Regions from separate parts of the Desertibacillus haloalkaliphilus genome, predicted to be linked through region 1. Evidence: predicted binding sites of a transcription regulator. Region 1 holds the regulator's gene; the other holds the start of a gene.
What was found. Region 1 encodes Rex, which represses fermentation and respiration genes when NADH is low (regulators of the CRP and FNR family bind a similar motif). Its sites were predicted from a motif close to TTGTGAAATATTTCACAA; they were not measured.
Positions count from the first base shown of each region.

Region 1 (14,259 bases):
GCGCTAGACTTAGGATCTAGTGTCTTATGACGTGGGGGTTCGACTCCCTTCACCCGCACCATTTTATATAAAAGAAGCGGTCGTGGCGGAATGGCAGACGCGCTAGCTTGAGGGGCTAGTGGGGGCAACCCCGTGGAGGTTCGAGTCCTCTCGACCGCACCAAACTTACTACCTGAATGATCTTCGAAGCAAGTTTGCGACGAGCAAGCGTTAGCGGCGCAGGAGCATGTGATTAAACTCCTATGCTAACATGCGACGAGGAATCCGCATCATTGAATAAACTCGTAGACGCAGGAGCAAGCCCTGAATGATCTTCGAAGCAAGTAGCACCATAATTCATTTATAATTTTAAAAATGCGCCCGTAGCTCAATTGGATAGAGCGTCTGACTACGGATCAGAAGGTTAGGGGTTCGACTCCTCTCGGGCGCGCCATTTTTATGTTAACAAAATGATTTTTGCATAAAATCTAGCGAAGAGATTCACAGTTTATAATGTTCTAAAGTAGAGAAACAAGAAGGTCAAGGAAGTAAGCGAAAGAAAACCGGATTGTACAAGGGTACATGAGGATTTGATTGAGTGCAACTGACGAAGAGATTCGCAGTTTATGATCTTCTAAAGTAGAGAAACAAGAAGATCGAGGAAGTAAACGAAAGAAAACCGGATTGTACAAGGGTACATGAGGATTTGATTGAGTGCAACTGACGAAGAGATTCGCAGTTTATATACTTTAGAAACGGGAAGTAGCTCAGCTTGGCAGAGCACTTGGTTTGGGACCAAGGGGTCGCAGGTTCAAATCCTGTCTTCCCGACCATTGCGGGTGTAGTTTAGTGGTAAAACAAGAGCCTTCCAAGCTCTGGTCGTGAGTTCGATTCTCATCACCCGCTCCAAACTTATAAAATTATTTATTAATAATATGGGCCTATAGCTCAGCTGGTTAGAGCGCACGCCTGATAAGCGTGAGGTCGGTGGTTCGAGTCCACTTAGGCCCACCATAATTCAAACTGATTAAAAACATCTCTATCTGCTTACTATTATACTAGTTTGTAGAGGGTGTTTATTTTATTGGTTTGGTGACGATAGCAAAGAGGTCACACTCGTTCCCATGCCGAACACGACCGTTAAGCTCTTTTGCGCCGATGGTAATTGGGGGTTTACCCCTGTGAGAGTAGGACGTTGCCAAACTGTTAAAGTACATTCCAATCGGAGTGTGCTTTTTTTGTTTTTAATTTATATGTTTTGTATAAAAACCCTGTAAGAGCAAATACTACCATTGAAATAAATCTTGGATAAAAAGGAGCCTTTACCCATGGAACCAAATCGAGCAAAGCAAATTATTTCTTCTCCAAAAGAAATTACAGTCACTTACCATGGCGTCCCTGTTTGGTTAAAAAATGTTAATGAGTCAGAAGGTTCTGTTAGTGCATTTTCTGAGGAAAATAGCGACGAGGTCATGGTATTGCCGCTTGAGGAGCTTGAGGAGGAATAATACTTTAGGAACTATTCTTTCCCACTCGAAAAGAAGTGTTATTTCTGCAAGGCGACCCATTGAAAGGTCGCCTAAGTGATGCCTTCATTAGAAGAGGGTTAAGCTTGGCTAAAAAGAGTAGCCATCTTTTCATTACGATCGTTGCGTTCTTTTTCCTCAGCTAAGTCATACTTTTTTAACAAATGGAACGCTTCATTTAGTTGTTCTTGTGTTCGTTCTTGCTCAAGATAAGTAGTAAATTCTTTCTTGATATCTGCTGGTAAAAAGCTTGATTGTTCATCAAGTTTCTTTTTAACGTCTTCTAGACTGTGGTCAATGTTACATTTGCCCATTTATATCAACTCCTTTTGTTCTATGATAATAAAACATGGTTTAGAAGTAAAACGCAATCTTGTGATTCATTAAGAGAAAGAAAAAATGTTGGTGAATTTTTGAGAAACCTTGCAACCGATTTGTTTATATGGTATATTAATAAATGTGATGATAAACAGTAAATAACTTTTCACATTATCGCGGGGTAGAGCAGTCTGGTAGCTCGTCGGGCTCATAACCCGGAGGTCGGAGGTTCAAATCCTCCCCCCGCAACCAACTACTTAATCAGTTAGTAACTGTATAGGGACCCGTGGTGTAGGGGTTAACATGCCTGCCTGTCACGCAGGAGATCGCCGGTTCAAATCCGGTCGGGTCCGCCATTTAGTAACGAAACATAGATGTTTCGCTTTTTTTATGTGTAAATAAGTTTTTTGAAAATAGGGTAAACTGTTACAGTTAATCGTCCTTAGGATCGTGATATCCTAAGGTTTTTTTACACATCTACATCATTCATTTTAGACGTAAAGGTGTTGTTTATATGGAGGACGAATTTCAATTTATAAAGAATATTACACCTAAGCAAACGAATCAGTCGTCATTAGTGAAAGGAATTGGTGACGATGCCGCTCTTTTTCGTGGGAGTAGTGATTATGAAGAAATCGTATGTGTTGATACAATGGTTGAAGACGTACATTTTAACCGTAAAACAATGCCACCATGGAATATTGGATATAAAGCATTAGCAGCAAATGTTAGTGATGTTGCTGCGATGGGGGGGATCCCTACATATTATGTTGTTTCAATCGCGATTCCGCCAACGTGGAAGGATGAGGAAGTATATGAGATCTATCAGGGGATGACAGCGTTAGCGTCAACATATAAGATGGATGTAATCGGTGGTGATACGGTTTCAACAAGTGACCGCCTTGTCATATCGGTTACTGTGCTTGGACGAGTTGAAAAAGGTCGACACTTATTGCGAGAAAATGCGAAACCAGGTGATATCGCTTTTGTCACAGGGGATGTCGGTGCATCAGCAGCTGGGCTTGAATTGTTATTACAATTTGGACATACACACTTATTTACTGAAAATGAACAAAAATTAGTTGATGCTCATCAAAGGCCGTTACCTCAGGTGAAAGCGGGACGGGTTTTAGCTGAGAGTGGTTTACGGCTTTCGCTAAATGATATTAGTGATGGAATTGCAAGTGAAGTTAATGAGATTGCTGAAGCTAGTCATGTTAAAATAGTAATTGATCGTGAGAAGATCCCATTTGCATCGCAACTACATATATATAGCCAAAAGCAGATCGATACATATGGGCTGTTTGGTGGCGAGGACTTTCAGTTAATTGGTACTGTAGCGAAATCTGATTGGCCTCAATTAACACAAAAGTTCGGGCAAGCTGGAATCACTGTTTCACGAATTGGTGAAGTTTATGATGGTGAATCCAAAGCATACATAAAAGTAGCCGACAATATCATTCCTTTAGAAAAAAGCGGGTATAATCATTTTAATCGATAAAATAGTAAGGTGAGATTTAAATGGAAAAACTAACGATTGAAACCAATTCTCCGGAAGAAACACTTACACTTGCAGAAAGGCTCGCAGGCTTATTAGCTCCGGGCGATGTGCTAACATTAGAAGGAGACCTAGGTGCAGGGAAAACGAGCTTTACAAAGGGCCTTGCCAAAGGGTTAGGTATTAAAAGGGTAGTTAACAGCCCGACGTTTACAATTATAAAAGAGTACAAGGGGCGGTTACCGTTATATCATATGGATGTTTACCGGTTAGAAGGTAGTGACGAGGATCTTGGCTTTGAGGAATATTTCCATGGCGAAGGTGTTACGGTGGTTGAATGGGCAAGTTTGATTGAGGAGCAATTGCCAGAGAACCGATTGGCCATTGAAATCCATCACCGCGGTGAGCAACAACGCCAGCTAACTTTTATACCGTATGGGGACCGTTATATTACGTTGTGTAAGGAGTTACAAAAAAATGAAAGCACTGACAATTGATACATCTAATTTAGTCATGGGTGTGGCGGTTACAGAGGATGATCGTATATTAGGAGAGGTGATTACGAATTTAAAAAAGAACCATTCGATTCGGTTAATGCCTGCGATCTCCGATTTGATGAAGGAAGTAAATATGCAACCGAAAGAATTAGATCGGATTATTGTTGCAAATGGCCCTGGTTCATACACAGGCGTGCGGATCGGTGTAACAACGGCAAAGACAATGGCTTGGTCCTTAAACATACCGTTAGTCGGTGTTTCTAGCTTAGAGGTCCTTGCCCAAAATGGACGATATTTTAATGGTGTGATCTCACCATTATTTGATGCTCGACGTGGACAAGTTTATACTGGGCTCTACAAATCGAATCAAGGTCAAGTAGAGAATATTGAAAATGACCGTATTATTCAATTAACCGACTGGCTTGAGATGCTCAAGCAGCAAAAGGATGAAGTCTTGTTTATTGGCAATGATCTTCCTCTACACCAGCAGTTAATTGAAGAGCAATTACAGACAAAAGCAGTGTTTGCTTCAGGTAGTCAGCATAACCCGCGTCCAAGCGAATTAGCTTTGATAGGGATTAGCCGTGATGCGATAGACAATGTCCATGAATTTGTACCAGAATATCTCCGTCTAGCAGAAGCAGAGGCAAAATGGCTTGAATCTCAACAAGGTAAGGTTGACTAACGATGGAGGAGAAGTGTACGATTCGACTTATGTCTGTCGAAGATATTGAAGACGTTATAGTTGTTGAACAAGACGCCTTTCCCGTACCTTGGAGTAGGGAAGCGTTTCAGAATGAACTAACGAACAATCAATTTGCGCACTATTTAGTCGTTGAAGTTGATGGTAAGGTTGTTGGTTATTGTGGTGTCTGGGTCGTTATTGATGAAGCTCATATTACCAATATTGCCATTCACTCAAACTATCGGGGAAAAAAATTCGGTGAAATACTACTTATTCATGCATTAGATTTAGCGAAAACATTTGGAGCAAAAAAAATGACGTTAGAAGTTCGTGTCTCTAATGAAATTGCTAAGCAATTATATGAAAAATTAGGGTTTCAATCGGGTGGGATTCGCAAAAAGTATTACACAGACAATTTAGAAGATGCGTTAATAATGTGGGTGATGTTAAATGGAAACGAAGCAGGATGAACTAATACTAGCAATCGAAACGAGCTGTGATGAAACAGCGGTAGCGGTTGTCAAAAATGGAACAGAAATTATAGCAAATGTCGTTTCTTCACAAATTGAAAGTCATAAACGATTTGGTGGGGTCGTGCCTGAAGTAGCATCACGCCATCACGTCGAGCAAATGACGGCAATTATTGAAACGGCGATGGATGAAGCGGAAGTGTCGTTTACAGATTTAGCTGCGATAGCAGTGACAGAAGGACCTGGATTAGTTGGGGCATTGCTTATCGGTGTCAGTGCAGCTAAGGCAATCGCTTTTGCGCATGACCTTCCCTTAATTGGTGTCCATCATATTGCTGGGCACATTTATGCCAACCGACTCGTGCGAGAACTTCAGTTTCCACTCGTTTCCTTGGTTGTGTCTGGTGGCCATACGGAATTAGTTTATATGGAAGGCCATGGATCATACGAAGTGATTGGTGAAACGAGAGATGACGCAGTCGGTGAAGCGTATGACAAAGTCGCGCGTACACTCGATTTGCCATACCCTGGTGGACCGCAGATTGACAGACTTGCTCATAAAGGAGAGCCGACACTCGATTTGCCTCGTGCTTGGTTAGAGCCAGATTCATTTGATTTTAGTTTTAGTGGATTAAAATCAGCGGTTATTAATACGCTACATAATGCTCGTCAGCGCGGAGAGCAGATCAAACCAGAAGATCTTGCTGCGAGTTTTCAAGCAAGTGTTATTGATGTACTTGTTGGAAAGACAAAACGAGCAGTTGAAGAATATCAGGCTAAACAACTGCTTGTAGCTGGAGGGGTAGCTGCAAATAAAGGTTTACGTGAACAGCTAGAAAAAACGTTTGCCGATAATGATGTAGACTTGATCATCCCTCCGCTATCGCTCTGTACGGATAATGCCGCAATGATCGCAGCCGCAGCGAGCATTGAATTAGCAAAAGGGAATTACGCTGATTTTAGGTTAAATGGGAACCCAGGATTAGATTTAGAACGTTAAGAGGAGGTTCAACAAGTCCGGTAAGATAACTATCGAAATTCTTCGAAGGCTTGTTCTTGTACTGCCTCTGCGACTTTAGCCGATCGGTTCTTTTTGTCTTCTGTTTTGGACACGCATGTTAAGTATTGGGTTTAAATCTCTTTTCTATCGTAAAAGATGGAGAAGAGATTTTTTTATTTTTATTAAGATAAGACTTATGTGGAAAAAAGTTACTAACAAGTTGTTAAGACTGTGGATATTTCTGTTGAAAGACTAAAACAACGGACTTTTTACTGTTTATAAATAAAATGTGGATAACTTAGTGGATAGTGGGGATAAATAGTAGGAGTCTTAATAAATAAGTACACAGCCTGTTAGTAACTATGTGGATATTGTGGATATGTCAGAAAATTTTAAATAAATTCGTCGAATAAAGGAGAGCAATTTGTTGAAAAAGATCTATTTTCTGATCATGGTTATCTTTATCTGTTTACCTTTGGAAAAAAATTATGCACAATCCACAAATGAAAGTTTAATTTTAGTTTTAGTTCCTGGGTTATCGTTTCAAGAAATTGAATGGCTGTTAACAAGTGGAGAAGCAACGGAGTTATGGCATCACGGCGGGGTAGCAGGTGTGAATATCCGCCCTGATGGTGATTATTCCTATTTAAATAGCGCGGTTTCATTGAGTAGTGGCATTCGTGGCTTGGGCGTAAAAGGGTGGAATGCATATGAACAAGGTGAACATTTTCAACAGCGACCGGTGGAAGAGCGGTATGTACAGTGGACGGGTGATTGGCCAAGGTCCTCTATCGTACACCCTTTTTTCCACAAGCTTGTGGAAAAGAATCAAGAAACGACATATCAAGCTGAGATTGGCTTACTAGGAGAGCTGTTAAAACGTGAAAATGTTGATCGGTTTGTGATTGGTCATAGTGATACAAGTGATGAAAAGCGTAGGTATGGATCATTATTTACATTAGATAAAATCGGAGAATCACAGGGAGATCTAACCGTAGGCGTAAAAGAAAGTATCGAGGCTCCAAGTGGGGTTGAGATGGATGTTGGTGCAATTATTAATGAGGTTAATCAAGTAGAGAGTAAAGCCTCGCGTAGCTTCCTGGTGATTGAATGGGGCGATCTTGAGCGTTTATTTGCCGAAAAATTAGTGATGACCAAAGAACATTATCAACAGCAATACGAGCAGAACTTGTTAGCGCTTGAGTCACTGTTGAAAGAGCTTATCGATGGTGAGGGCTCACGTCAAGTGATGATGTTATCACCGATGATGAATCAAGACGCCTATAATGCAAGAGAGAGGTTGGCTCCGCTTTGGTTGTGGAAAAGTGATGCGCAGAAATCGCAGTGGGTTATTCGTTCGCAAACGACACGTCAGGATCATGTTGTGAGTAATATGGATATCGCTCCAACGATACTTGATTTCTTTGCGATTGAGCACCCGCAGGTGATGCTAGGACAACCGGTGAAACGAGTCGACACAGAGTTATACACAGCCAGTGAAGTCTTGGATCATGTCGCATGGATTTTTACGATTTTCCAGACGCGTGGTGTCGTTTTATCTAGTTATATTACGCTCTTGGTCATCTTACTCATTGGCATTAGTGTAGTTTTGTGGAGAAAACGAGAGAATGAAACGTGGAAGTTTGCTGCGAAAGTACTGCTAGTGGCAGGGGTTAGTTCACCATTATGGTTTTTAGTGACACCCCATTTATTAAAAAGGATTGACCCTGGCTTTTACTTTTGGTTGTTATCTTTCACTTCGGTAGCGATTGGTTATGCTTGTGTTCGCTATTTAAAGCATCCGTTCGCAGTGGTAGGAACACTTTTATTTTTTATGATCTCTGTTGATCAGGTCCTTGGTTCGAGTCTGATTCAGCGGTCATATTTAGGATATGATCCAATCATAGGTGCTCGTTATTATGGAATGGGCAATGAGTATGCAGGAATTTATATCGTTGCAGGTTTACTAGTTGTTATGCCGTTTGTGTATATGGCGAAAAAGTGGCTGACGTTATCGATTGTTACAGTGGTTTGTTTGGTGCAGCTTTATATTCTCGGAGCCCCCTACTTGGGAACAAATGCAGGAGCAACGTTAGCGACTGGAATTGCTTTTGGGTATCTATTCTTTCGTTTACTTGGTTTGCGGGTTCATTGGAAGCGCATGATTTTATACGGGGTAGTGATATTAATGGTGCTACTGTTCGTTTTATATGGCTTCCAATCCAAAGGGGACCAGACTCATATCGGCTACGCATTTGAGAGACTTTTAAATGGTGATATTCGTTATATCATTGAAGTCATGGAGAGAAAGCTTGCGATGAATTGGAAGATCTTTAAGTTCTCAAATTGGACACAGTTATTTGTGTGTAGCTATTTACTCATTGGTCTTTTGCTTTGGCGGCAAAAGCGAATGTTCACTGAACGTCCTCAAAAAGATATCATTCAAGCGGGGATCGTTGCGTCTGTTGCCTTGCTCGCTTTAAATGATTCTGGGGTTGTCGCAGCGGCGACATCCATGTTTGTGATTGTGTCAGCAAGTTATTATTGGCTTTTAGACAGAGAAAAAAGGCCCCGCACCTAGAAGGTAACGATTTACCTTTTAGATGAGGGGCTTTTAATATGAGATTGTTTCTTTACTCCTCTTGTAAAGTCTCCCATTCATCCATGAGCTTATCTAATTCTGCCTTCTTCTCATCAATTGCTTGTTGCAGTTCCTGTAAACGCTCATGATCTTGAAAAATCTCCGGTTCACACAACGTCTCTTCGTGTTCTGCGACTTCTTCCTCTAACTGTTCAATTGTTTTCTCAATCTCTTCGATTCGACGAATTCGTTGTCTTTCGCGCTTTTTTGCTTCTTTATCAAGCTGGAAGTTTATTTTATCGCTTTTTGTTGAAGGAGCTGTTTGCTTTTCGACTTCTTTGGCGTGTAATTCTTCACGTTGCCTTTGTTCGTCTTTTTTCACCAAATAATAATCATAATCACCGATATAGTCAGTTAGCCCATCCTCTGTTAACTCCACAATATGGGTTGCCAAGCGGTTTAAGAAATAACGGTCATGTGAGACAAATAGGAGTGTTCCTGGGTAGTCAATTAAGGCAGCTTCTAGCACTTCTTTGCTATCAAGGTCTAGGTGGTTTGTCGGTTCATCAAAAATTAAGAAATTAGCTTTTTTCATCATAAGCTTGGCGAGGGCTAGACGCGCTTTTTCTCCTCCGCTTAGATCGGAAACAATTTTTAAGACATCATCACCACTGAATAAGAAGTTTCCAAGAACGGTTCGAATCTCTTTCTCTGGTGTGAGTGGGTATTCGTCCCACAGTTCGTGTAAAACTTGTTTATTAGAGTCAAGCTTTGTCTGTTCCTGGTCATAATAACCAATCGTGACATTGCTTCCATAAGTAATTGTACCGTCTAGCTTAGCGACTTCCTTTGTGATTGCCTTAAGCAATGTTGATTTGCCAATACCATTAGGACCAATTAGAGCGACGCTTTCGCCACGATTAATACTCATCGTAAGATTAGAAAATAACGGTTTTTGTTTGTCGTAGCCGACAGAAAGGTCATTGATTTTCAGAACGTCATTTCCGCTTTGACGTTCAATATCAAATGAGAATGACGCTGATTTTTGGTCGCCTGAAGGTCGATCCATCACAGACATTTTCTCTAACTTCTTACGTCGACTTTGTGCTCGTTTTGTCGTTGAGGCTCTTGCAATGTTTTTTTGGACAAATTCTTCGAGCTTGGCTACTTCTTCTTTTTGTTTTTCGTATTGCTTCATTTCTAATTCGTAACGCTTTTCTTTCTCCTCGAGATAATCACTATAGTTACCGTGGTACTTGGTGATTTCTGTACGGGCGAGTTCATATACGTTTGTGACAATTTTGTCGAGAAAATAGCGATCATGGGAGACGATCAAAATAGCACCGTCATAATTCGCTAAATATTGCTCGAGCCATGTTAGTGTTTCTATATCTAGGTGGTTGGTTGGCTCGTCTAAAATGAGTAGATCGGGCTTCATTAACAATAACTTTCCGAGCGCGAGTCTTGTTTTTTGGCCACCACTTAATGTAGAAATCTTTGTCGAATAATCAAAAGATCCAAATTTTAACCCTGATAATATACCGCGGATATCAGCCTCATACTGATACCCGCCTTTATCCTTGAACTCAATTTGTAATTGATCATATTCTGTCATTAATTTCTGATAGTTGGTTTGGTTGGCGAGTGTATCTGAATCAGCCATCTGTTCTTCTAACTTTCGTAATTTGACTTCCATTCGTTTAAGCGGTTCAAAAACCGTCATCATCTCGTCCCAAATCGATAACTCCGATTCTAACCCAGTGTCTTGAGCAAGATAGCCGAGCTTCATGTCTTTTGGCATAATCATCTCACCGGAATCGTAGCTCATTTGCCCGGCAATGATTTTCAATAATGTTGACTTACCAGAACCGTTTCTTCCGACGAGTGCGGTTCGTTCTTTTGATTTAATTTCTAACTTAATATTTGCTAAAATTGGGTCAGACCCAAATAATTTTGAAAGGTTTACACATTGTAATAGAATCATTTCAATCCTTCCTAACTTTAGCGGTCGATTCATATTTGTGACCACTTGATCTACAAATAGTGTATCGTATAATAGGATAATCAACAACTTCTTGAACGCTTGTAGCGACTATATTCGTAGGTGTTGCTGCACTGTTCAAAAATTTTTCACGAACAGGTTTTGTAAAACGAATACATAGAAAAGAAAATAGTGTACAATAAAGACTAGGGAGGAGTGTGTGTACATGTCATCTTTTACCCATTTTAACGATCAAGGTCGAGCGAAGATGGTTGATATCTCGGATAAACAAACAACAGCTCGAACTGCGATTGCTCAAACGAGTATCGAGGTTAATCAGACCATTTATAATAAAATTCAAGAAGGTTCCATTGGCAAGGGAGATGTACTTAGTGTCGCTCAAGTGGCTGGCGTAATGGCAGCAAAAAAGACAGCAGACATTATCCCCATGTGTCATCCGCTTTCATTAACAGGAGTTGATATTTCTTTCTCTTGGCACGAAAAAGAGTCTGCATGGTCTCTAGCGATCCAAGTTGAGGTCAAAACGAAAGGGACAACCGGGGTAGAAATGGAAGCTTTAACGGCTGCATCAGCGACAGCGCTAACGGTCTATGATATGTGTAAGGCTGTCGATAAAGGGATGGTTATTGGTCCGACTTATTTAGTAGAGAAAACAGGCGGTAAAAGCGGTGATTTTAAACGAGAAGAGTAATAGTGGGTCATTGATATTTAAATAAAGGTATGAAATTGAAGGTTATGTTGGAGGCTATTTATGGATATCGATCAAGCAAAAATACCTCAAGCAACGGCAAAACGGTTACCGTTATATTATCGATTTTTAGAAAACTTAAAGGCCTCTGGAAAGCAGCGAGTCTCGTCATCGGAGTTAAGCGAGGCTGTAAAGGTTGATTCCGCTACTATACGTCGAGATTTTTCATATTTTGGTGCGTTAGGGAAAAAAGGCTATGGTTATAATGTTAACTATTTGCTATCGTTCTTTCGAAAAACCCTCGACCAAGATGAAACGACGAAGGTTATCTTAATAGGGGTTGGAAATTTAGGGACAGCATTTTTAAATTATAACTTTTCGAAAAATAATAACACGAAAATTGTCATGGCATTTGATGTCGATGAAGAAAAAGTTGGATTAGAAATTGGTGGCGTGAAGATTTATAATTTAAATGACCTTGAAAAAATAATTGATCCTGAGGTTTCAGCGGCAATTCTAACTGTGCCAGCGGCATCGGCGCAGAAAATTGCTGATCGCCTTAGTGATGTCGGAATAAAAGGGATTTTAAATTTCACACCAGCGAGACTAACTGTGCCTGACCATATTCGTGTTCATCATATTGATTTGTCGATTGAACTACAGGCACTTATTTATTTTCTTAAGCACTATCCATTATAAGGGATGAATTTTAATAGGAGGTGAAAACATGCCAAGCCTCGGACCAGGAAGTTTATTGTTAATCGCACTAGTTGCATTACTTATCTTTGGACCAAAGAAGTTACCTGAATTAGGGAAAGCAGCTGGGAACACATTACGTGAATTTAAGAATGCAACAAAGGGATTAGCAGATGATGATGACGATAAAAAGAAAAATGATAAACAATAGTTAGGAATGGTATTCAGATGGAAAACAGAGAAATGTCGCTTTATGATCATATAGGAGAGCTAAGAAAACGGATTATGATCGTGATCGCATTTTTTATGATTGCGATGATCGTTGGATTCTTTCTTGCCAAGCCTATGATCACGTATTTGCAAAGTGCACCAACAGCTCAAGATCTTCCAATGAATGCCTTTCGCTTGACAGATCCGTTAAAAGTCTATGTGACATTTGCATTTTTTAGTGCCATTTTACTCGCTTTTCCTGTTATTTTGTATCAGATTTGGGCGTTTATCAGTCCGGGTCTTCATGAAAAAGAACAAAAAATAACATTGTCTTATATCCCAATCGCGTTCCTTCTATTTTTAACAGGAATCTCGTTTAGTTATTTTATTCTTTTTCCATTTATCGTTGATTTTATGGCGAGATTAGCAGAGCAACTCGGCATTACGGAACAGTATGGGATTAATGAGTACTTTTCTTTTCTTTTCCAAATCACCATTCCGTTTGGATTCTTGTTTCAATTACCCGTCGTTATGATGTTTTTAACGAGGTTGGGCCTGATCACGCCTGATTTATTAAGTAGAATTCGAAAGTTTGCTTATTTCATTTTATTAGTGATTGCAGGTTTTATTACACCACCTGAGGTTGTATCGCACTTAATGGTCACTGTTCCGTTATTATTCTTATATGAATTCAGCATTTGGGTTTCACGTTTAACATATCGGAAAGTGCTAAAAGCGGAGCGGGAGTATCAGAAGGAAATGGAAGAACAAGCAGAGCAAGAGAAACAAAATCATCAATAATAGCATTAGAAAAAAGCCGTGCTAAGCGCGGCTTTTTCTTTTTGGTTTATAAGTGAAGGTAGGAAGTTGGTGTCAACTCGCTTCCTTTCTTCAATGATTATTCTTTGCGCTCACTTTCCATTTGTTTTTTTAAACGGAAGAAGCGAATGCCGATAACGATATCAATGGTCGCGACCCCGATGAAAAGGAACGTCCAGAAGTTCCAACCAGCCGTACTAACATTCTGGATCGCTAAATACATAAACATGATCCCGATTAAAAAGTAAATCACACCCATAAATGTAGGGGAAGTCCTCATACAAAAAATCCTCCGATAAATGACTGAATTTGTTCTAATTGATCTTGTAGCTCTGCGAGTCGTTCACCAAAAACGACTTGGACGAGTACCACAAATGAGTTGATAGCAACATGTGCAATGATTGGTACGATAATTCGTTTTGTTTTGACATAGAGATAAGCAAAAACAAAGCCCATTGCAGTATAGACTAACAAATGTGTGAAATCCATATGCACAACTGCAAATAAAATTGAGCTTCCTAAGACAGCAATCCAAAAGTTAAAACGTTTGTAGAGGGCTCCGAAAATAACCATCCGGAATACAATCTCTTCTAATATCGGACCGATCACGGCGATAACGATGATAAACATCGGCGTGACTTTTGCAAATTCGACAATAACCTCCGTGTTTTCAGAACCTGGTTCGATTCCAAATAAGATCATCTCGATGACTGCAGCGGCATATTGGGCTGCAAAGGCCATAAAGATCCCCAGAATCGACCAAAGGATCGCTTGACTGCGTGATGAGCGATTTCGGTCTAGATGGCGATTTGTAATCTCAGGTCGAAGTAAGAAGACAACGATAATAAGACCAATGGTAAAACTTATTAGGCTCCAAACTCCTGGTATTTGTTCTCTAGGAACGTCAAGTAATAGTAGAAGTGGGGCACCAACGATTGCTGATAGTTGAACGAGGATATACGTAAGCAGTATGAACCAATATCTTCTAGGCAAAATCAAATCCCCTTTATCGACGTATTCGAATTTATTCTATGATTCAATTTAGTATTTTATCATAGATTTAGGACAAAGGGAGAGGAATTGCGTGTCATTTGTCTAAACTATCATAGGTGATGTATAGTTGCATTCATTATGGTTTAAATGGATAGTTACTTGGTTATCTTATTGAAGTGAAAAAAATCAAAGAAAATTTTTCAAAACGCTTGAAAAACGAGAATGAAATGATTATTATAATAATTGTGTTAGCACTCGAACAACTTGAGTGCTAATAAGCAAAACTAAAGGAGCACT
Region 1 covers NZ_JAHPIV010000018.1:57,483-71,741, reverse strand. Annotated here, with positions in the region: tRNA gene KH400_RS18350 (tRNA-Leu) at 1-61, shown strand, start outside; tRNA gene KH400_RS18345 (tRNA-Leu) at 77-162, shown strand; tRNA gene KH400_RS18340 (tRNA-Arg) at 357-433, shown strand; tRNA gene KH400_RS18335 (tRNA-Pro) at 736-812, shown strand; tRNA gene KH400_RS18330 (tRNA-Gly) at 815-888, shown strand; tRNA gene KH400_RS18325 (tRNA-Ile) at 917-993, shown strand; rRNA gene rrf (5S ribosomal RNA) at 1,068-1,183, shown strand; gene KH400_RS18315 (H-type small acid-soluble spore protein) at 1,308-1,487, shown strand; gene KH400_RS18310 (group-specific protein) at 1,586-1,819, opposite strand; tRNA gene KH400_RS18305 (tRNA-Met) at 1,999-2,075, shown strand; tRNA gene KH400_RS18300 (tRNA-Asp) at 2,104-2,179, shown strand; gene thiL (thiamine-phosphate kinase) at 2,338-3,324, shown strand; gene tsaE (tRNA (adenosine(37)-N6)-threonylcarbamoyltransferase complex ATPase subunit type 1 TsaE) at 3,345-3,818, shown strand; gene tsaB (tRNA (adenosine(37)-N6)-threonylcarbamoyltransferase complex dimerization subunit type 1 TsaB) at 3,799-4,503, shown strand; gene rimI (ribosomal protein S18-alanine N-acetyltransferase) at 4,506-4,973, shown strand; gene tsaD (tRNA (adenosine(37)-N6)-threonylcarbamoyltransferase complex transferase subunit TsaD) at 4,954-5,973, shown strand; gene KH400_RS18270 (hypothetical protein) at 6,401-8,554, shown strand; gene KH400_RS18265 (ABC-F family ATP-binding cassette domain-containing protein) at 8,607-10,538, opposite strand; gene moaC (cyclic pyranopterin monophosphate synthase MoaC) at 10,762-11,247, shown strand; gene KH400_RS18255 (redox-sensing transcriptional repressor Rex) at 11,308-11,943, shown strand; gene tatAY (sec-independent protein translocase protein TatAY) at 11,972-12,151, shown strand; gene tatC (twin-arginine translocase subunit TatC) at 12,169-12,951, shown strand; gene KH400_RS18240 (YdiK family protein) at 13,049-13,249, opposite strand; gene KH400_RS18235 (CPBP family intramembrane glutamic endopeptidase) at 13,246-13,962, opposite strand.

Region 2 (19,377 bases), on a different contig from region 1:
GCTCATTATGTATCGGTGATAATGTTAGGTTCACATAAATAATTGAACCATCTTTAGTACGGCTTTTAACCTCTTCTCCTTTGACAAGCTCTCCTCTTTTCACCTTCTCAAGCAATTCCTTTGCATAGCTTTTATCCTCTGACAATAAAAACACAGGTTTGCCAACGATTTCTTCTTCCTTATAGCCAAACATTTTTTCGTATGCCGGATTGACACCGATCACATTCCCCTCTTCGTCAATAATATCAATACCTTCTTCCGTATGATTGAATAAGGCTTGCAGTTTTTCTTTTGTATCAATTAATTCTTTTTCACGATGTTTTTCTTTTGTAATGTCTTTGGCAATCCCAAATACTCCAACGACTTTCCCGTCAACGACCATCGGTATATTTTTTATATCAAGGTAAACATTGAAACCCTGTTTATGTGTGATTTCTAACTCATACTCTTGTGACTCTCCAGCAATTGCTTTATCAAAATGGTCATTAATTCGCTCGATATCTTTTTTCTTTAAAATCATTTCATAAGACGTTCCTATTAACTCCTCTTGGAGGTAGCCAGTAACTTCATACACGGCATCATTAGCACTTGTAAACTCGCGATTCAAATTACAGCTATATACAGCATCTTTATTTTGTTCAACTAATGACTTAAACCGTTGTTCACTCTCTTCTAACTTTTCCTTCGCTTCCTTTAATTCTTGTTCTCGAATTGTTCGTTCCGTTATATCTCTTGTTATCGCAAGCACATATGAACAGGTTCCATCTTTATCAATGATCGGATTAAGCATTGTTTCGTAATAAGACACCTTATTTTGACCTTCGTTAAAGAGCTGATCTTCATAGCTGAGATCTTCTTTTTGCTGAACGACCATCGTGTATATGTCCTTCAATTTCATTGCTTCATCATTAGGTAAGACTTCTTCAAACGCTTTACCGATGAGCTCCGTTTCTGAGATCTTCAATGCTTTTAATGCAGCTTTATTGGCAAAAACATAACGAAAAGTATCACCTTTTACTTCCATCAAAAACATAATTTCTGATATGTGGTTGAAAATGTTTTTAAAAATAGTTGTTAATCGTTCAAGATCCTCCGAATAAACCTTCTCAAAAAATGATTTCAAACCGATCACCTTTCATATGGAAATTACACATCAATGTTAGTAACTTGTAAGGTCCGTTCATCCTTATCATATTTAATTATCTTCCCCATGACTGTTCCTTTTATTGAAAAAAATCTTGATGAAATTGACTCATTTTTCTAAGTGTAATCTTCCTTCATCTTCACACAATAATCGCGAAAGGAGGAGATAGCAATGAAGAAACATTTACTGCAGTTATCAGCAGCTACAATCTTTGCAGGAAGTCTTGTCGGGTGTGGAGGTGATCCTGGAGCACAAAATGTGCAAAATGCTGATCGTAACATGACAGCCGCACAAAACCAAAATTTCCAAACTCCATCACCAAACCCAAGAGTTGATCAAACCGTAACGCCTAACAATGTCGCAACACAGCGTAACCGCGGTGCAACTAATCAAATGACGACTCAACGTCAACAAACAAATCAGACGGCAACGCAACAACAACCAAGAGCACAGGCACAAGCACAAAATAGAGATATGGCAGCCTTGCAAAATCCTGGTCGTGGAAATGCGAATGTGAGAGGTCGTGAATTCAAAGGTCACTTTGGAGACGTTGAAGAAGATATTTGGTATACACCTTATGTTGAATGGCTATCAGAAACTGGAGTAATTGAAGGCTATGAAGATGGAACTTTCCAGCCTAAAAAGCCAATCACACGTGGAGAAGTTGTAAAAATCATTGGTGAACTAGCTGAAGAAGGCTACCTCTTTATTCCTGAGGATGACCCAACCCAAGAGGAAGATGACCCTGAGGAAGAAACAACAGAGCCTGAGGATGAGACTACCGACCCTGAGGATGAGACTACCGACCCTGAGGAAGAAACAACAGATCCTGAGGATGAGACTACCGACCCTGAGGAAGAAACAACAGATCCTGAGGAAGAAACAACAGATCCTGAGGACGAGACTACTGATCCAGATGATGAAACCACTACGCCTGAAGAAACAACATAATAATCCCTTTAAAAAAGGAAAGGCATCGTCCTTTCCTTTTTTCGTTTTGAATATAATTTTAAATCGCACGACATTTTTATGTCGAATATTCATTTACTTTGTCGAATGAGTGGCGGATTTTTACTATTTAAGCGATACTTAGGGAAACAATGAAGACAAGGTGGGATTCAATGAGCTCATCAAATTTTTACAAAACGATATGTAACCAATCACCAGCCGCCATGTCAATCTTGGACTTAAAAGGTCGATTTATCGAGGTTAATCAAAGCTTATGTAACTTTCTTGGGTACAGTAAGGATGAGATCCTTGGTGAAACAACAGCTTTGCTTTCACATCCAAATGAAGTAGAAATCACGTCAAGAAAATTACAACAATTAACTAGCGGTGAAATTGAAAGCATTCAACTAGAAAAATGTTATCTTCATAAAAAAGGACATCCTTTATGGGGGTTAGTAAGTTTTACATTAATCCGTGACCATGACAATAGACCAACGTTTATTATTGGTCAATTACAGGATATTACGGAAAAAGTAATGATACAGCAACAATTGATGGAAAGTGAAGACCGCTACCGCCGATTAGTTGAACTATCTCCAGAAGCCATTTTTGTTCACCTCAATGGAAGGATTGTTTATGTAAATCGAGTAGGCATAAAGCTTTTAGGTGCAAAGAATAAAGATGAGATTATTGGCACTCCTTCTTTTTCCTTTATACCTGACGAAGAACGGGATTTGATCCGTGAAGAAACAGTCGCTCTACTCAACCAAACCACATCTAAGAAACTTAGGCATTCAATCATTCGCTACGACGGGAAGTCATTATCGGCTATTACAACAGCTGCAAGAATTACATATAATGGTGAACGAGCGATTCAAACAGTTATCCGGGACATTACCGAGCAAAAAATGATGGAAGAATGGTTAAGAAAGTCTGAAAAACTTTCCGTCGTTGGTCAGCTTGCCGCAGGTGTTGCACATGAGATACGTAATCCACTTACATCAATTAAAGGGTTTATCCAATTAGCAAAATCAAACCAAGAATTTAAACAAGAACATCTAGATATTATGCTCACAGAGCTGGAACGTACAGAAGGCGTTATTTACGAGTTTCTATCGTTAGCCAAGCCAAATGACCAGGTTAAATTTCAAAAACATGACGTCAAAACGATCCTAACGAAAGTGATCACTTTACTTGATTCTCAGGCGTTGATGAAAGATATTGAAATCGTGACATCCCTTGGCCACCTACCTGAGATTGACTGTGACGAAAATCAGTTAAAACAGGTGTTTATTAATATTATTCAAAATGCTTTAGAAGCGAGTCCTCGAAAAGGGGCTGTATACGTCCATTTAGATCAAATTAATGACGATAACATCATCATTCGTATTAGCGACCATGGACCAGGCATGCCAAAAGACCGGTTAAAACGACTAGGAGAGCCTTTTTATTCCACAAAAGAGAAAGGAACTGGTCTTGGATTAATGGTGAGTTGTAAAATTGTAGAAAATCATCAAGGGAAAATAAATTTTTCAAGCAAAGAAGGTAAAGGTACAACAGTAGATATTGTACTGCCTTTTGAACAACGGCTTTCTCATATTGAGGAAGGGGCTGTCCACTAAGGTTTCATACCACTAGCGGACAGTCTTTGTCATTCGTTCCTTTTTGAGTGTCAATCATCACAGAGCTCGCCTTCGACCTTTTCAACGGTCGCTCGAATTTGCCCCACTTGCTCAACCTTTGCTTGACATACAGGACATGTTGCTGATTGAATATCCAAATAATGCTTATCTTTCACGAAAAATATAAAGCCACAACTTTCATCGATACATGTGATCATGTTCACTTGAATTTCACGCACAATGCTTCCCCTCTCTTTATAAATGATTGTAAAAAAATGACTTTTGATGCATGTCTAGTATAACATTTCTTCATCCAAACGGCTGATAAAATTACAAAAATTGTAAGTTTGAGAGGTAGACATTGTTTGTTCGCGCTTTGTAGAGTCATTAGCAACCATAATCATTCTCACCTATCATGGATAGGATGTTTATTTTACGTTCCAATTATGAATGGTTTTTATATAAAGGTTTATAAAAGGAGTTATCCATACGGCAAATAATCGTAAAGCTAGTTTGCCTTCTAACTTAATCAGCACATTTTAAAACATCAGCAAATAATTATTTTGAACTTGCAAATAATGAATTTGTACTTTACTTTCATTACTTCAAGGGAGGAATTCATTATGATGAACAAACAGCTAGGTGCACACGAAACAATGGAAATCCATGAAGTTTTAACTAGTGCTGTAAATGGCCTTAACCTCTTTAAACTTTATCGCACTCATGTAAGTGATCCTCAATTACAAAACCTTATGGATAAACAATTACAATTTATGACTCAAGAATACAACACAATTGTCCAAGCAGTGAACAATCGCGGGATGAGTACACCTAAACCATACCGTTCACAACTCTCACAAGCTCCTATTTATGGCACGCAGCAAGCACCGCAATCAGAATCACCAAATATGTCACCAACTCAATTGGATGATAAGGATATTGCTACGGGGATCTTAACGAATCATAAAGCATCTGCTTCTATGAAGATGGTAGCTGCTCTTGAATGTGCCGATCCAGAAATTCGGCGGATGATGCAACAAAGTGCTGTAAACTGCTCAGAGCAAGCGTATGAAGTTTGGCAATATATGAACCAAAAAGGGTATTACCCTGTCCCGACAATGCAAGAACAGGCAACATCATCAATGATCAGTTCTTATACCCCGGTACCACAAGGAATGAACTTCAGCTAAATAAAACGAGCCAACGAAGGACATCATTCTGCCCTCCGTTGGCTCGTTCATTGTTATATATATCTATGACGTAACAAGGATTGATTCTTTACCACTACTTTGTTTCTCTACCGTTAAAGTACCTTCTCCATTTGTGAACACAAATGTCGCCTTAATTGTTTCCTTTTCATCAATTTGTAACTGCCATCCATTTGGAAACTTACTTTGTAATTGCTCAATTAACGAACTATACGTTCGGTAATCAGTCGTAATTGAGTAAAACCCTTCAGCTAACTGGTACCATATATCTCTTACTTGCAAAGTTGCTTCATTAAGTTGAGACTGTTGTCGTAGGACTTCAAATGATTGATTCTCCATTTTACTCACTCTCCCTAAAAGGTTATTTTAATATATAATTTCTCATTCGCCAAGCAGTAAAGATTGGCAGCCAAAAAAACATTAAAGGACTGCTCTCAAAAGTGTGTGATTAAGCTTTTGAGAAACAGTCCTTGATAAACCGTCGTTAATTATGTCATATCCTTCCGTGTGTCTATATAAATATTACCGAGTTGATCAACCTGAGCAAAAAACACATCTTCAAGACGAACAATCTTTTGCTCTTGTAACACTTGATCCACCCAATCGCGGTCCTTACCGAGTAATTCAAGGCTTTTTTCCAAAATTCGCCCATCAACGATAAAAGCTTGCGCATTTCCCCTACTTGCCTGCACATGTTGAACGTCTTTTTGCATCGCTTCTAAATAAGGTGGTTTTTTTAGGACGGAAACAGTACCATCTGTTTCTAACAACGCACTTTCCACTTGATCTACGTAAAAAACATCTTTTTTCCTTAAGTTGGTCAATAAACTATCCATCGTCATCCTAGTCTTTTTCAAACCTTCTTCTAAGACTTGTCCGTTTTTAATCAAATATGTCGGCTCATCTTCTAATACCTTTCGTCCTGTTAAACTTTTTATCGCTACAATATTCGTAAAGAAAGTAAAAAAGGAAAAAAGAATGAGGCCAATAACTCCTATCCATAACGGCAAATCTTGCATAAGCAAAAGACTTGCTGCAATTGAACCAATCGTGATCCCCGCAACAAAATCAAAAAATGTCATTTGTGAAATCAGCTTTTTATTTAGGGTTCGGCATAAAATATAAAGAACAATAAAAGCGACTGTTGTCCGTATGAAGATTTCAGAAATTGTCATACCATCCGGTCACTCCTTCTCTCGTCCGTTCAGCTTCAATACTAGGGTTATACCTTTATGGTTCCCAATCGCATGGATTTAATGAATAGGCACTCCTCGAATCTATTTCTTCCCCCCTCAGTGATCGATCCCGAAATATCAACCTTAGGAAGCGCGAGGAAGCCTATTTTTTATCTTTGCTCTCTGCTGGCGCACTCTAGGGGTCCTCACATCATTCATAAAAAAAGAGCAGAATCACAATCGATTCTGCTCGTTATAATTATTAAGCTGTAACCTCGCCGTTCATGAACATGTTGATGTCATCTTCAGTGTTTGTAATGCCTCCAATGTTAAATTTCTCAATTAAGAAGTTCTTAACATTATCTGATAAGAAAGCAGGTAAAGTTGGGCCTACATGGATGTTTTGCACATCAAGGTATAATAGTGATAAGAAGACAATAACGGCTTTTTGTTCATACCATGCAATGTTATATGATAATGGTAAGTCATTAACACTCTCTAATCCAAATGCATCTTTAAGCTTTAAGGCTGTCATGATTAATGAGTACGAGTCATTACATTGACCTGCATCAAGCACACGTGGAATCCCGTTAATATCACCTAAATCAAGTTTGTTATAACGATATTTCGCACAGCCTGCTGTTAAAATCACTGTGTCACTTGGTAATTCTTCAGCGAAGTTTTTGTAGTATTCACGACTCTTATGACGGCCATCACAACCTGCCATCACGAAGAATCGTTTAATCGCACCACTCTTAACCGCTTCAACAACATCACCAGCTAGTTGAGATACTTGCTCGTGAGCGAAACCACCTACGATTTCACCATTTTCAATTTCTGTTGGCGGTTCACAAGTTTTTGCATGCTCAATAATAGCTGAGAAGTCTTTTGTGCCATCTTCGTTCTTATCGATATGAATAACACCTTCTACTGCTGTTGCACCAGTAGTGTACATGCGATTCTTGTATGAAGACTTCGGTGGCACTATACAGTTTGTTGTCATTAAGATTGGGCCGTTAAAGCTATCAAATTCACGTGTTTGCTCCCACCATGCATTTCCGTAGTTTCCGACAAAGTGATCATACTTTTTGAATGCTGGGTAGTAGTTAGCAGGTAGCATCTCACTGTGCGTGTAGACATCTACACCAGTACCTTCAGTTTGTTTTAGAAGGTCTTCCATATCTTTTAGGTCATGACCACTGATTAAAATACCAGGGTTGTTACGTACACCGATGTTTACTTTAGTGATTTCTGGGCTACCATATGTTGTTGTATTGGCCTTATCTAATAGTTCCATTGCTTCTACACCATATTTACCGCATTCCATTGCTAAATTAACAAGGTCTTCCATTGTTAATTCATCATTTGTAACTTCAGCAAGAGCTTTTTGCATATACGCGTGAAGTTCATCATTATCATAGTCTAAGTTGTTCGCATGCTCTAAATAAGCCGCCATTCCTTTGACACCATAGACAACAAGCTCGCGTAAAGAACGAATATCTTCATCTTTAGTTGCAAGGATACTTACTTCTTGGCTTGCTGATTTGATTTCAAGGTCATTGTTCGTTACGGCTGACCATGTTACAAAGTCACTTGTGTTTTCTACGTTATGACCTGCTGCTTCGATTACAGATTTGATCTCTTCACGTAATGCTATGCCTGTTCGTACGGTGTCATAAAACGCTTGTTTATCCCAGTTGGCATTTGTGATCGTCATGAAAAGTGCACGAACGATAAAATCATCTGTTTCTTTTTTATTTAAACCAAGTTCACGCGCAACGTTGTTGACAATTGAAACGCCTTTACTTGTATAAATTAATAGATCTTGCATATTAGCTAAGTCGTCTTTCTTACCACATACCCCGGCAATTGTACAACCTGTTCCTTGCGCTGTTTCTTGACATTGAAAACAAAACATACTCATGATTAAACCCCTCCAACGTTAATTTATAAGTGAATGTTACCTATAATGTTTTTTCGCTATACATAGAATAACAAGGATCAAAAAAATGCGTTGTGACATTTGTTACAACGAGAGGGGTTTATAGCGAAAAATCTTGACGGATTTGTTACAGAGCTTAGGAGCGGTATTGGGTTACCTGAAATGAAGGACATTTCCGCCCCGATCCAGCAGCGATTTGTCCTTCATCCGGCTTATGAAGGACATTTCCGCCCCCGATCCAGCAGCGATTTGTCCTTCATCCGGCTTATGAAGGACATTTCCGCCCCCGATCCAGCAGTCATTTGTCCTTCATCCAGCTTATGAAGGACACTTCCCCCCTCGATTCAGCACCCTTTTGTCCTTCATCCGGCTTATGAAAGACAGTTTCACCTCGACCGAGTAGCGAATTGTCTTTCATCCTGTTCATGAAGGACATTTGCCCCTCGGTTCAGCAGCATTTTGTCTTTCATCAAGCTCATGAAAGACATTTCTCTCTCGATTTGTGACAAGGTTCACCGTAATCGATAACGATATTATGTATAATAGTTTTGGATGATCAAAAATTAGGAGAGGATGTTGACTATGCCCATATAAATCTCGTAATGAGTCTACCGAGTTACTTATCCTGAAATCATTAAACAATCGCATGGATTTGTCTAAAAAAGATAAGCAACACTTTTTCAATCTAAAAAAGGGATATGAAGGGGAAATAATATTTGATTCATTAACAGAAAAGATTCAGAGTGAATGTTTTATATTAAATGATCTGCTCCTAAAACAAAATAACACCATGTTTCAAATTGACTCACTTCTAATTTTTCAAGAATCAATTTATATCTTTGAAGTAAAAAATTTTGAAGGTGATTATTATTATGAATCAGAGAGGTTATACAAGACTCCCGACTCTGAAATTACTAATCCTCTTAACCAATTAAATTGAAGCGCATCTCTTCTTCGACAGTTACTCCAGTCTCTTAAAATCACTATGCCGATTTATGCTTCTGTCGTTTATATTAATCCCGAATTCACGTTATACCAAACACCTCTCAATAAGCCATTTATTTTCCCAACTCAAGTTAATCGCTACGTAAAAAAGCTAAGTATGATACCTTCAAAGTTAAATGAAAAACACAGGATTTTGGCTGGACAATTACATTCACGGCATATAAAAGACTCTCCATTTACACAAATACCCTCTTATAATTATGACCAACTGAAAAAAGGGATCACTTGCGTTCAATGCGACTCGCTTTCAATTACGATCGAGGGTAGAGAATGTATTTGTCAGGAATATGGTTACGAAGAAGTCATCCCAACTGCTGTTATGCGAAATGTGAATGAATTTAACGTTCTTTTCCCAAATCATAAAATCACGACAAATATCATCCATGACTGGTGCAGGGTTATAAATTCCAAAAAGAGAATAAAAAGAATTCTAGACAAAAACTTTACGATAGTCGGGGTCCATCAATGGTCATATTATAAATAAAAGTCGTTTATTAATGACTAATTTTATTATGAGCCCCTTTTACGGTAACCATCACCCGGCTTATCAAAGACATTTCCCCCTCGATTCAGCCAGCCTTTTGTCCTTCATCGGGCTCCTGAAGGACATTTCCCCCTCGATTCAGCAGCCTTTTGTCCTTCATCCGACTTATGAAGGACATCTCCCCCTCAATCCAGCAGCGTTTTGTCCTCATCTTCACTTCCCCCCTATCCTGCCCCCTTACCTGCACCTCATAAACAACAAAAAAGACGAAACCGCCTCGTCCTACAGCGATTACGTCTCTCAATCGTTATTTTTATTTTCTCTCCTTATCCAAACCCCTTACTGTAATCGATAAATCACATCCACCTGTTGTCTTACTTGCACCTCACCTGGTTCGATCACAGTAGACATTGCTGCATCCTGAGCCATTTCCTGACGTAACTCGGCTTGGACAGGTAGGGTGACACGTGCGGCCTGGTCTGCGATTTGTAGCACCTCACCCCTTGAGCGACCGGCAGTTTCAGCCATTATATCAGCTCGTGCTTTTGCTTTCTCGATCGCAAGTTTTAGAGCTTCATGCTCTGCTTCTTCTGGATTTTGCAAACCAAATCGAGTTTGTTCAATTCGGTTCGCTCCAGCGGCAGTGACATCATCGAGCAGTTCGCCAATACGCTCAAGTTCCTTATATTCGATTTCAAGAATATGTTCGGCTCGATATCTCTCCTCGTCCTGATCAGGTCGTGATTCTGGATACACATGAAAACGAGCCGTTTCGATCGCATCGTCTTCAACGCCATAATCGTTTAGCACTTGACGAACCGCACTGATTCGTTTGCTCACTTCTGTTTGTGCCTCATCAGCCGATGATGAAACAGCTTGTGCGCCTAAATGAAGAAAAGCGATATCAGGCTCAACACTAATTTCACCGACACCCGTAACAACTAGCGTCCCTTCCTCGGCATTGGCTAGAGCCGTTGACATCCCCTTATGCTCTGCACCTGGTGTGATCACTAGTTGAATCATGATAACGAAACTGACGACTGCAGCAACTACTCCACTCACTTGGATCGTTTTCTTTATCATACGTTCGTTCCCCTTTCACTATATGTATTTTCACTTATATGACGCTAACCAATCTAAAAAGGTTACAGTAAAATCTTAAAAACGATTATTAATTTTCGAACAAAAGAATCGAACATTTTTTACTTGTTAAAATTACTATTTATCGAACACATTTAATTTTACATAGAAAGTTTTTAAATCGCCTACAATAAGCGCGTTGCCTCGTTAAAGATGATTCAAATGAGGCAGCCACACTGGGGGTGCATGACCATTACAGGAATGTTTTTCTTCTTGCTCGTTTTGGTACTAGCGACAGCAGGTGTGGTGATTTATCGTTATGCAGATCGACCTGAACCTGCGCCAGCGTATGTAACAAAACGTCGAGAAGGACCAAACCAACAATTTAGGGAGGAATTCGCTATGGAAAAAGACACTAGAAGCATCTTTGAAGAAAGTGCTGAAGCAGCTGAGGAGTTCGCAATGGAAGAGGACACAAAGAGCATCCTAGAGGAGGAAGCTGAAGAAGCGAAAATGGAACGCGTTGCTGCTCAAAAAGTTGATGAAGAGATCGGTGAAGAATTAAACCCACTACGCAACCAAATAAATTCGATCTCAAGTGCACTCAATCAACTTCAATCAAACAATCAACAAACAGGTTCAATGACTATGCCTTCAGGCCAAACACAACAACAATCGAGTGAGTTGATGCAACAATTACAGCAATTTAGCTCGCAAGCACAGCAGCAACAGCAAAAAACATTCCAACAGCTGCAGCAATCAATCCACCAAGCAACACAAATGTTAAGCAGTGTTGAACAATCACTTCAATCGTTTAACACATTAAACCAAATTTCACAACAAATTAGCCAATCTCAACAACAATTACAGCAACAACAGCAGCAAACACAAATGCAAGGTCAGTCTCAACAAGGCCAACAAGGTCAATCTCAAATGAACAATCAATCATACCAACATTAATCAATTCGGGGAGGTTACTGGAAGTATCAGTGCCTCCCTTTTGTAGAGCGATACTTCTGGTCGTATCATCGATAACCGTCATTATCGTTTACATAGTAGAAAAGGCTTTCCTTATTTTAAAAATCGGGTATGAACGTTTATAATATAACACAAAGCCTAAATGAGGTGTTTAGTGTGCATAGATCTTATGCATTGGAAAAGAAATGGTTACAAATGTCTGTATTTGGCGGGTTATTGTTTGCAATATTAGGTATTATTTTAGGATTATTGATACAATCGCAAATGGTCTTATTTGATGGCTTATACTCGTTTATTAGTGTGATTTTGTCACTGTTATCGTTACTTGCAGCACAAGTGATTGAAAAAGGAGATAAAAGCAGGTTTCCATATCGGAAGGACATGCTCGAACCGGTTGTGATTATTATTAAGTATGTAGCGATTTTACTCTTATGTGTAACAGCTATCTACTCAGCTTTTGAAGCGCTTTTATCAGGTGGTAGGGAAACAAACGTGAGTTATGCTCTTCTCTATTCCCTGATTTCGACCGTTGGTTGTTGGGGGATGTATATCTTTTTAAAAAAGCATAAGAAGAACTCAGGACTGATTGGGGCCGAGGCGAATCAGTGGAGAATGGACACGCTCTTAAGTGCTGCGGTACTCGTGGGCTTTTTTATCGCCGTCGCACTTTCATTTACGTCATATACGAGCGTGATCCCATATATCGACCCGCTCATGGTTCTAGTGGCAGCGGGGTACTTCCTCAAAATTCCGGTTGTCGAAATCACCCGAGCGTTAAAGCAAATGAAATGGCACCCGGTCAATTGATCTAAAGAAATTCAAAGGAGATGATCGCTTCGATTGAAGTACAAAATCAAATCGAAGACTCTATCGTTCATTATTTTGAGGGGTGAAGAGCAGCGACATGATTATGTTGTTTTTCAAGTCATTGTTCGACTGTAGAAGTGAAAAAGATGACCTAGAGGTTTATTTATAACCCCTAGGTCATCTTCATCTTTTTAAGCAATAAAACTTACCCCTCTATTTGGATCACTTCATCATTTACTTCAATCTCCCACAGCAATGTTTCGGGATTGAAGCTTACTTTCTTCACGATAATCGCCGTATGTTCATCGGCATCGTCTAGTTGAGCGATCACTTGGGCAATGGCTTCTTGTTCCGTCATCTCTGCACCTTTAGGTTGATTACTTTCTAGTATGTTGATCTGTTTTGCGGCTGCTTGTGTTGGATAGGACTCATTCACTCCACCATCAAACCAAACTTCTACACGTTCACCAATGTCAACTTCCTCATCTACATGAGTCGTTGACACCCAAGAGGCATCATAAAATTCATCCGCCCCACCAGTCTCACTAAAATCCTGAGCTTCAATACTTACAACGAGTATGTGATTCTCCCGTTTGTTCGTCACGTAACCGACGATATCTGGGTTCGCAATCTCTTCATTATCTTGGCCTGCATCCTCACCTGTCACAACAATATCAATCGATGTTGAAAGCAGATGACTTTCTTCATTTTCCTCCCCATCATTGGTCGTAAAGGACGCGGTGACTTCTATTGTATATTCACCTTCAGGAAAGCCATCGCGGTTAAAATAATCCTGAATAAAATCATCATCGCTATGCTCTCCTGATTTCGCAAAAGCTACTTCATACCATACATCGTTTTGTAGCGTTGTATGTAATAATGGCAGTGTTTGAGCAGGATGAATCGTGACTTTACGTGTATGCTCGGTCACTTCAAATGAAAACGGCGACGCACCATGTGAAATCTTGATCTCATCCTCATTACCAACATATTTCAATTGCGCAAAGATCCCTTCTTGCTCGTGCGGTTGGTAAACAGACTTATTAGATTCTAACAGCAAAACAAAGTCCCCTTCTTGCACTTCGCTTTTAGGCTTTTTGTCAGTAGAAAAGTCACCTTGATCGCCATTATTGTCCTGGTCAGTCCAACCGCAACCTACTAGTGATAGGCTAATGAATAAAATTAACAAATAACTAAATACCATTTTCATAACTTTTCCCCCTAATTTATTTATTACTTATTACAACTTTTCTTGAACAATACGATGACCAACTAATGCGTCTGACCTTTAGAACAAGTTGTGATAAACGCCTCCTTATTAGATAGACTATACATTCGGTTAACAGCACTGTTGTTACAAATAATAATCTCGCTGTCTTTCCTAACATAAGATCCCCCTCTACTAATAAGACGAATTTAGTATAGAAAAGGTTGCATTTTTTTCTCATGTACACTAAATAACCTTACCTCTGATGAAGCAATCATAGGTAAGGTTACAATTAAAGGTACAGATTAAGGTGTCTCAATTATACACTTGGTGTGTATGTGTACCAATTCTTTTCAATATGTTAACAGGTGTTGGTGTGTTGAAAAACTCACCATCTGTTGGTTCAATTCGTTATCTAAATTTCGCAAGCGCTTCATTGAGCTCTCTTGTTTGTCCGTACACTTTTCGATAAAGTTGGAAAAGTTCCTGGTAAGTCACCACTCGTTCAGGTTCAGGATGATATTCTTCCTTTACTTTAACAAACTGATTTGCACACTCTTGCAAAGAAGAAAACCAACCAATTCCAAAAGCAGCAAGCATCGCTGCACCTAATCCGGGTCCTTGTTCACTTGTTAACTTTATTACTTTGGCATTAAAGATATCTGCTTGAATCTGCAGCCACTCTTTACTCTTTGCACCACCTCCGATTGAAACAATAGATTGGATTTCTTTACCACTTTCTCGTAAAATTTCAATCGATTCATTTAAAGAGAATGTGATTCCTTCAATAATTGCTCGACAGAAATCATTTAACTGATGTCCATCATGGGCTCCAATAAAACTACTACGGATGTTTGCATCTGCATATGGCGTTCTTTCTCCCACAAGATAAGGAGTAAACAATAAGCCTTTCGCTCCTACTGGACTTACCTCAATTCCTTTTACAAAGCTTTCGAAATCTTGGTTAGGGGCAAATGTCTCTTTGAACCAACTTAAACTGTATCCCGCTGCAAGAGTGACTCCCATAATATAAAAAGCAGATTCATCACCGTGATTAAAATAGTGTACGTTCCCAGAATAATCTCGATCATCGTCTTTTTCATAGGAGAGTACAACACCTGAAGTACCAATACTGCATAATGTTTTACCGTCTTGTAAAATACCTGCACCGATTGCCCCACATGCATTATCCGCTCCACCGGCAAAAACGGGTACATCTTCTCTCAAACCAGTACGTTGAGCGATTTCTGGTAATAATTGCCCAACTTTTTCATGAGACGCAACGAGTGGCGGGCATAAGTCTACTGGGAGTTCAGCCTTATGACATACTTCTTCACTCCAGACCTTTTTCGCCACATCCAATAAGAGAGTACCTGCTGCATCCGAATATTCTGTATGTACTTTCCCGGTCAAACGGTAGCGAAGATAATCTTTGGGTAACATAAAGATATCGGCTTTTTCATACGTTTCTGGCTCATGCTTTTTTACCCACAAAATTTTCGGTAATGTAAATCCTTCTAATGTTGGGTTTTTTGTTAAAGAATGCAACTTTTCTTTGCCTACACGTTCTTCTATTTCACGACATTCTGTTGTGGTCCTTGTATCATTCCATAAAATGGAGTGACGTAAAAGGTTTCTGTCTTTATCTAACAAAACGAGGCCATGCATTTGCCCAGAGAAGCTCATTCCTTTTATTGAAGTAGCATCATCTATCTTTTCTGTTATCTGCTTTATCGCTTCAATTGTTTTCTCAACCCACTGTTCAGGGTCTTGCTCACTATAGCCTGCTTGCTCTTGAATAAGGGGATAGCTTTTTGATACTTCATCACAAACCTCCCCATTGCGATTCACTAATAATACTTTAACTGCACTCGTTCCAAGGTCTACTCCTAATACAAAGTCCATCCACTATCTCCCCTCACATGTTTTACAGACAGCTTGGTCTTGGCTTTACTTATGATGTTGAGCTCTATACACTGTGTTTTTTTCATATAAGATGCTTTAATTCTGGCACAATGTTCTCAGGTATGTTCCCTGTTACAGCAGCAACCAAATTTTCTGCCCCTTTCAAAGCCATATCATCTCGGGTTTTTTTAGTTGCTGAACCAATATGCGGTAAGGTCACGACATTTGGCATCTGCAATAATGGGTGACTCACATCGATTGGTTCAACGTCATAAACATCAAGTCCCGCCCCTTTAATTTTTTCTTGCTGTAAAGCTTTGACTAAAGCTTGCTCATCAACGGTTTTTCCTCTTGAACAATTAATAAAAATCGCCGATCGTTTCATTAACTCAAAATGCTTTTCTCCGATGAGATGATAGGTTTCATTCGTCAGTGGGACCATCACCAATATGAAATCGGATTGTGCCAACAGTGTCGGTAAATCAGTGTAATGGATGCCTAATGTCTCTTCTACCTCACGCCGTCGACTGCGATTATAATACAACACATCCATGTCAAAGCCCAATGCTGCTCGACGTGCAACTTTCTCACCAATCCGTCCTAACCCGATAATCCCTAGGGTGGCATGATGGACATCAACACCAAAAAAGAACTCTTCATCTCTGACCCATTTTCCTTGTTTTACATACTGATCAAGCTCTGGTAACCGTCTAGCTGTTGACAATACGAGACTAAAAGCTAAGTCCGCAACTGTATCATCAAGAACATAGGGAGTATGCGTGCCAAGCACTCCTCGTTCTTCCATCGCTTTTAAGTCAAACGCATCATAACCAACGGCCATGTTACTTACAACTTTCAGGTTGGGGGCATGCTCGAGAAACTCTTTTGTGATTTTCCCTTTTGGAGTCAGCAAGCCATCAACATCAGCAACTTCCTTAAGCAACACCTCATGGGGGATTTTTTCCTCCTTATCCCACATTCGATAATGACAATGTTGACTGATCAGTTCTTCTACTTCTTTCGGTATTGGTTTTTCAATAAATACTTTAGGCTTCATCAAACCCATCCTTTTCTAGTTTCTATCATCAGGATAAGGTTGTGAACATCGATGCTCACAACCTTACGTCTAATTTATGATTCTTGAATTTCGACGATCCGTGTAATGTCTGGATCAGTAAATATATCGTGTTCATCAGTACTTTTCGTTGAAAACTCTGAAACGACAGCCCCTTCATCTCCAGACTGAAACCAATGAGGTGTATTTGGCAGTAGTGTATATTGATCACCTGGCTTTAGCACGATTTCATGCCATGCCGTGTAATACTGCTTTCGATCTTCGGGTGGTAACGCCTGCGGTTGCTCGACTTTTGGTCCTGGTACATATAGATACACCGTCCCTTGTCGGCAGCGAAACGTTTCTTCTTTCCCTTCACTATTTCCTACAGGTGGATGTAAATGTTGCGGACACGTTTGCCGAGGAAGGAGAACCAACTCCTTTGCACAACAACGCTCTGTATTCATATAAACGACCAATTGCAGGCCCATTTCTCGTACTCGACCCAATCCGAAATCAGTGACTTCTAGGTGATTCGCTTCATGTTTGGTTAGAACGATCCCAGCCTGATCAATATATTTGAGAGACTCTTTTTTTATTTCTTCATATTCTTGTTTTGTAATCACTGTCCACTTCTTCCTTTCTCTTCTTTATTTCGATTCACAATCGATCATAACGTGGATCGTATCGCCCTTATGTTCATTTCGTAATTTAAAAGCTTCATCAATTTTCTCCAATGGAAGAATGTGCGTAATCGTTTCTTTTGTATTAACTAAACCATCTGTTACTAACCGCAATCCTTCATCAAATAGGCGGCGGTTATCTATGTCACGCTTAGGTTCTGTAGATAAAATATCCAACCGCTTTTTGTGGACTTTAAAAAAATCGACCGGTTCATGACATGTACCAATACACCCGTACATAACGATTCTTCCATTTTGTGCTGCTGCATCAATCGCATCAACCATGCCAGACCCTTCTAATAAACAAGGAATCACGACATCAAATCCATCAGGAAAATCGTCTCCAATTACATCCTTCGTCTTCGCATCAGCGGAAGGCATTTGATACGTATGAGTGGCCCCATATTTTTTCGCCAACTCAAGTTTTTCTTCAAACAAATCAGTTACAACTAAATTACGTGGGCTAAATAAATTGATGACCTGCGTCATCGCTAAACCGCTAACTCCTTGCCCCATAATTAACACATTCTTATTTGGTGATATTTCGCCAAGCTCGGCTGTATGAATTAAAGGGGGTAACACTTCGATTAATGACCCTTCAATTAGCGGGAAGCTTTTTGGCAATTTTTTAACTGCAAAGGGGCTACAACATACATATTCGGCAAAGGCTCCCCAGACGTAGCGTAATGTAACGTGATCACCTTCTTGTAATCCGATCACATTTTCACCTACTTGATCAATAACACCAGCGACCTCATGACCTAATCTCGTAGGGTATGAGATAAATTCAGGTTCTCTTGCTCCACGAAAGACTTCTACGTCGCTTCCGCAAATACCAACCCATTTAACCTTTACTCGAACTTCATCAGGCTGTGGTGTTGGAATACGTGCGTATTTTAGTGAAATTTCACCTACATCATCCATCACCGCACATTGTTGTGTATTTGGACCCTTTTTATCAACTAACTCCATTGGGGGTACTGTCATTTTTCTAACCATTTTCATTTCTCCTTTCAATTTAACTTACTCATTTTTTAAAACCATTAGTTTAACTGTTGTAGCAGCGCATTCATTCTCTCTTGATATTGCTCAGTCGTAAGGATCTTCTTCTCTGCTGGCTCGTTATCAAATGCTCTTCCCCAATCTTCACCCTCTCTATATTTGGGGACGAGATGAAAATGTAAATGGGAAACTAGGTCACCATAAATTGCATAGTTAATTTTATTCGGACTAAATGCTTCATTAATAGCTTTAGATGCTTTCGACACATCTTCCATAAACAAGGTTCGTTCCTCTTTCGTTAATTGAAACAACTCTGTTTTATGACTTGTTAACGCTAAGACACACCTGCCTTTATGCGTTTGATCTTTCAATAAATATAAATTTGATATCTTCATCTCTGTAATGTTCATCATTAATCGTTCTAACCGATCATCTTTTGTACAATAAAAACAATCATAATTTGTCATCGTTCCCTCACCTCCTTAAACTGATTTCCTACCGAACAATGGGATCACCTCATAAATGTTTCAGGTAAAAACATCACAAGTTCAGGGATATAGGTAATGATCAACAACACTACAATCATTGCCATAAAATACGGTAAAATCGCTTTGATAACATCGGTTATGGAGATTTCTCCAATCGCACAGGAGACAAACAAGCAGACACCTACAGGTGGGGTAAACAGCCCGATCGCTAAATTGACGACCATGATCACCCCAAAATGAACAGGGTCAATTCCAATCGCTGTGACAATTGGAAGTAGGATTGGTGTAAAGATAATGACCGCTGGACTTAAATCTAAAAATGTACCAATAAAAAGTAACAAAACCATGATCATTAGCATGATAAGAAATGGATTTTCTGTCACCGAAAGCAACGCGTTTGCAATCGTTTGTGGGATGCCTTCGATAGCAAATAGATACCCTAGTGCCGATGCCGTTGCAATCATAAGCGCCACCATCCCAGTCGTCACAGAGACATCTAGCATGATTTTCGGTAAATCTTTTATTTTAAGTTCTTTATAATAGAACACACCTAGTAAAAATGAATACAATGCAGCGATTCCCGCTGCTTCTGTAGCAGTAAAAATACCAGTTACAATACCACCTATGATAATAATGATTGTAAGT
Region 2 covers NZ_JAHPIV010000011.1:160,559-179,935, reverse strand. Annotated here, with positions in the region: gene KH400_RS13890 (PAS domain S-box protein) at 1-1,123, opposite strand, end outside; gene KH400_RS13885 (S-layer homology domain-containing protein) at 1,316-2,095, shown strand; gene KH400_RS13880 (PAS domain-containing sensor histidine kinase) at 2,266-3,714, shown strand; gene KH400_RS13875 (hypothetical protein) at 3,765-3,953, opposite strand; gene KH400_RS13870 (spore coat protein) at 4,338-4,904, shown strand; gene KH400_RS13865 (hypothetical protein) at 4,968-5,261, opposite strand; gene KH400_RS13860 (DUF421 domain-containing protein) at 5,411-6,097, opposite strand; gene hcp (hydroxylamine reductase) at 6,360-8,015, opposite strand; gene KH400_RS26415 (nuclease-related domain-containing protein) at 8,686-8,979, shown strand; gene KH400_RS25320 (hypothetical protein) at 9,614-9,739, opposite strand; gene KH400_RS13845 (SIMPL domain-containing protein) at 9,868-10,611, opposite strand; gene KH400_RS24135 (hypothetical protein) at 10,855-11,568, shown strand; gene KH400_RS13835 (cation efflux transmembrane domain-containing protein) at 11,743-12,393, shown strand; gene KH400_RS13830 (DUF3221 domain-containing protein) at 12,599-13,603, opposite strand; gene xylB (xylulokinase) at 14,012-15,505, opposite strand; gene KH400_RS13820 (2-hydroxyacid dehydrogenase) at 15,588-16,562, opposite strand; gene KH400_RS13815 (D-lyxose/D-mannose family sugar isomerase) at 16,637-17,185, opposite strand; gene KH400_RS13810 (zinc-dependent alcohol dehydrogenase) at 17,210-18,241, opposite strand; gene KH400_RS13805 (HIT family protein) at 18,286-18,711, opposite strand; gene KH400_RS13800 (TRAP transporter large permease) at 18,756-19,377, opposite strand, start outside.
Region 2: a site for Rex is predicted at 8,112-8,129, ahead of hcp (hydroxylamine reductase). Genes of this name have one in related genera too.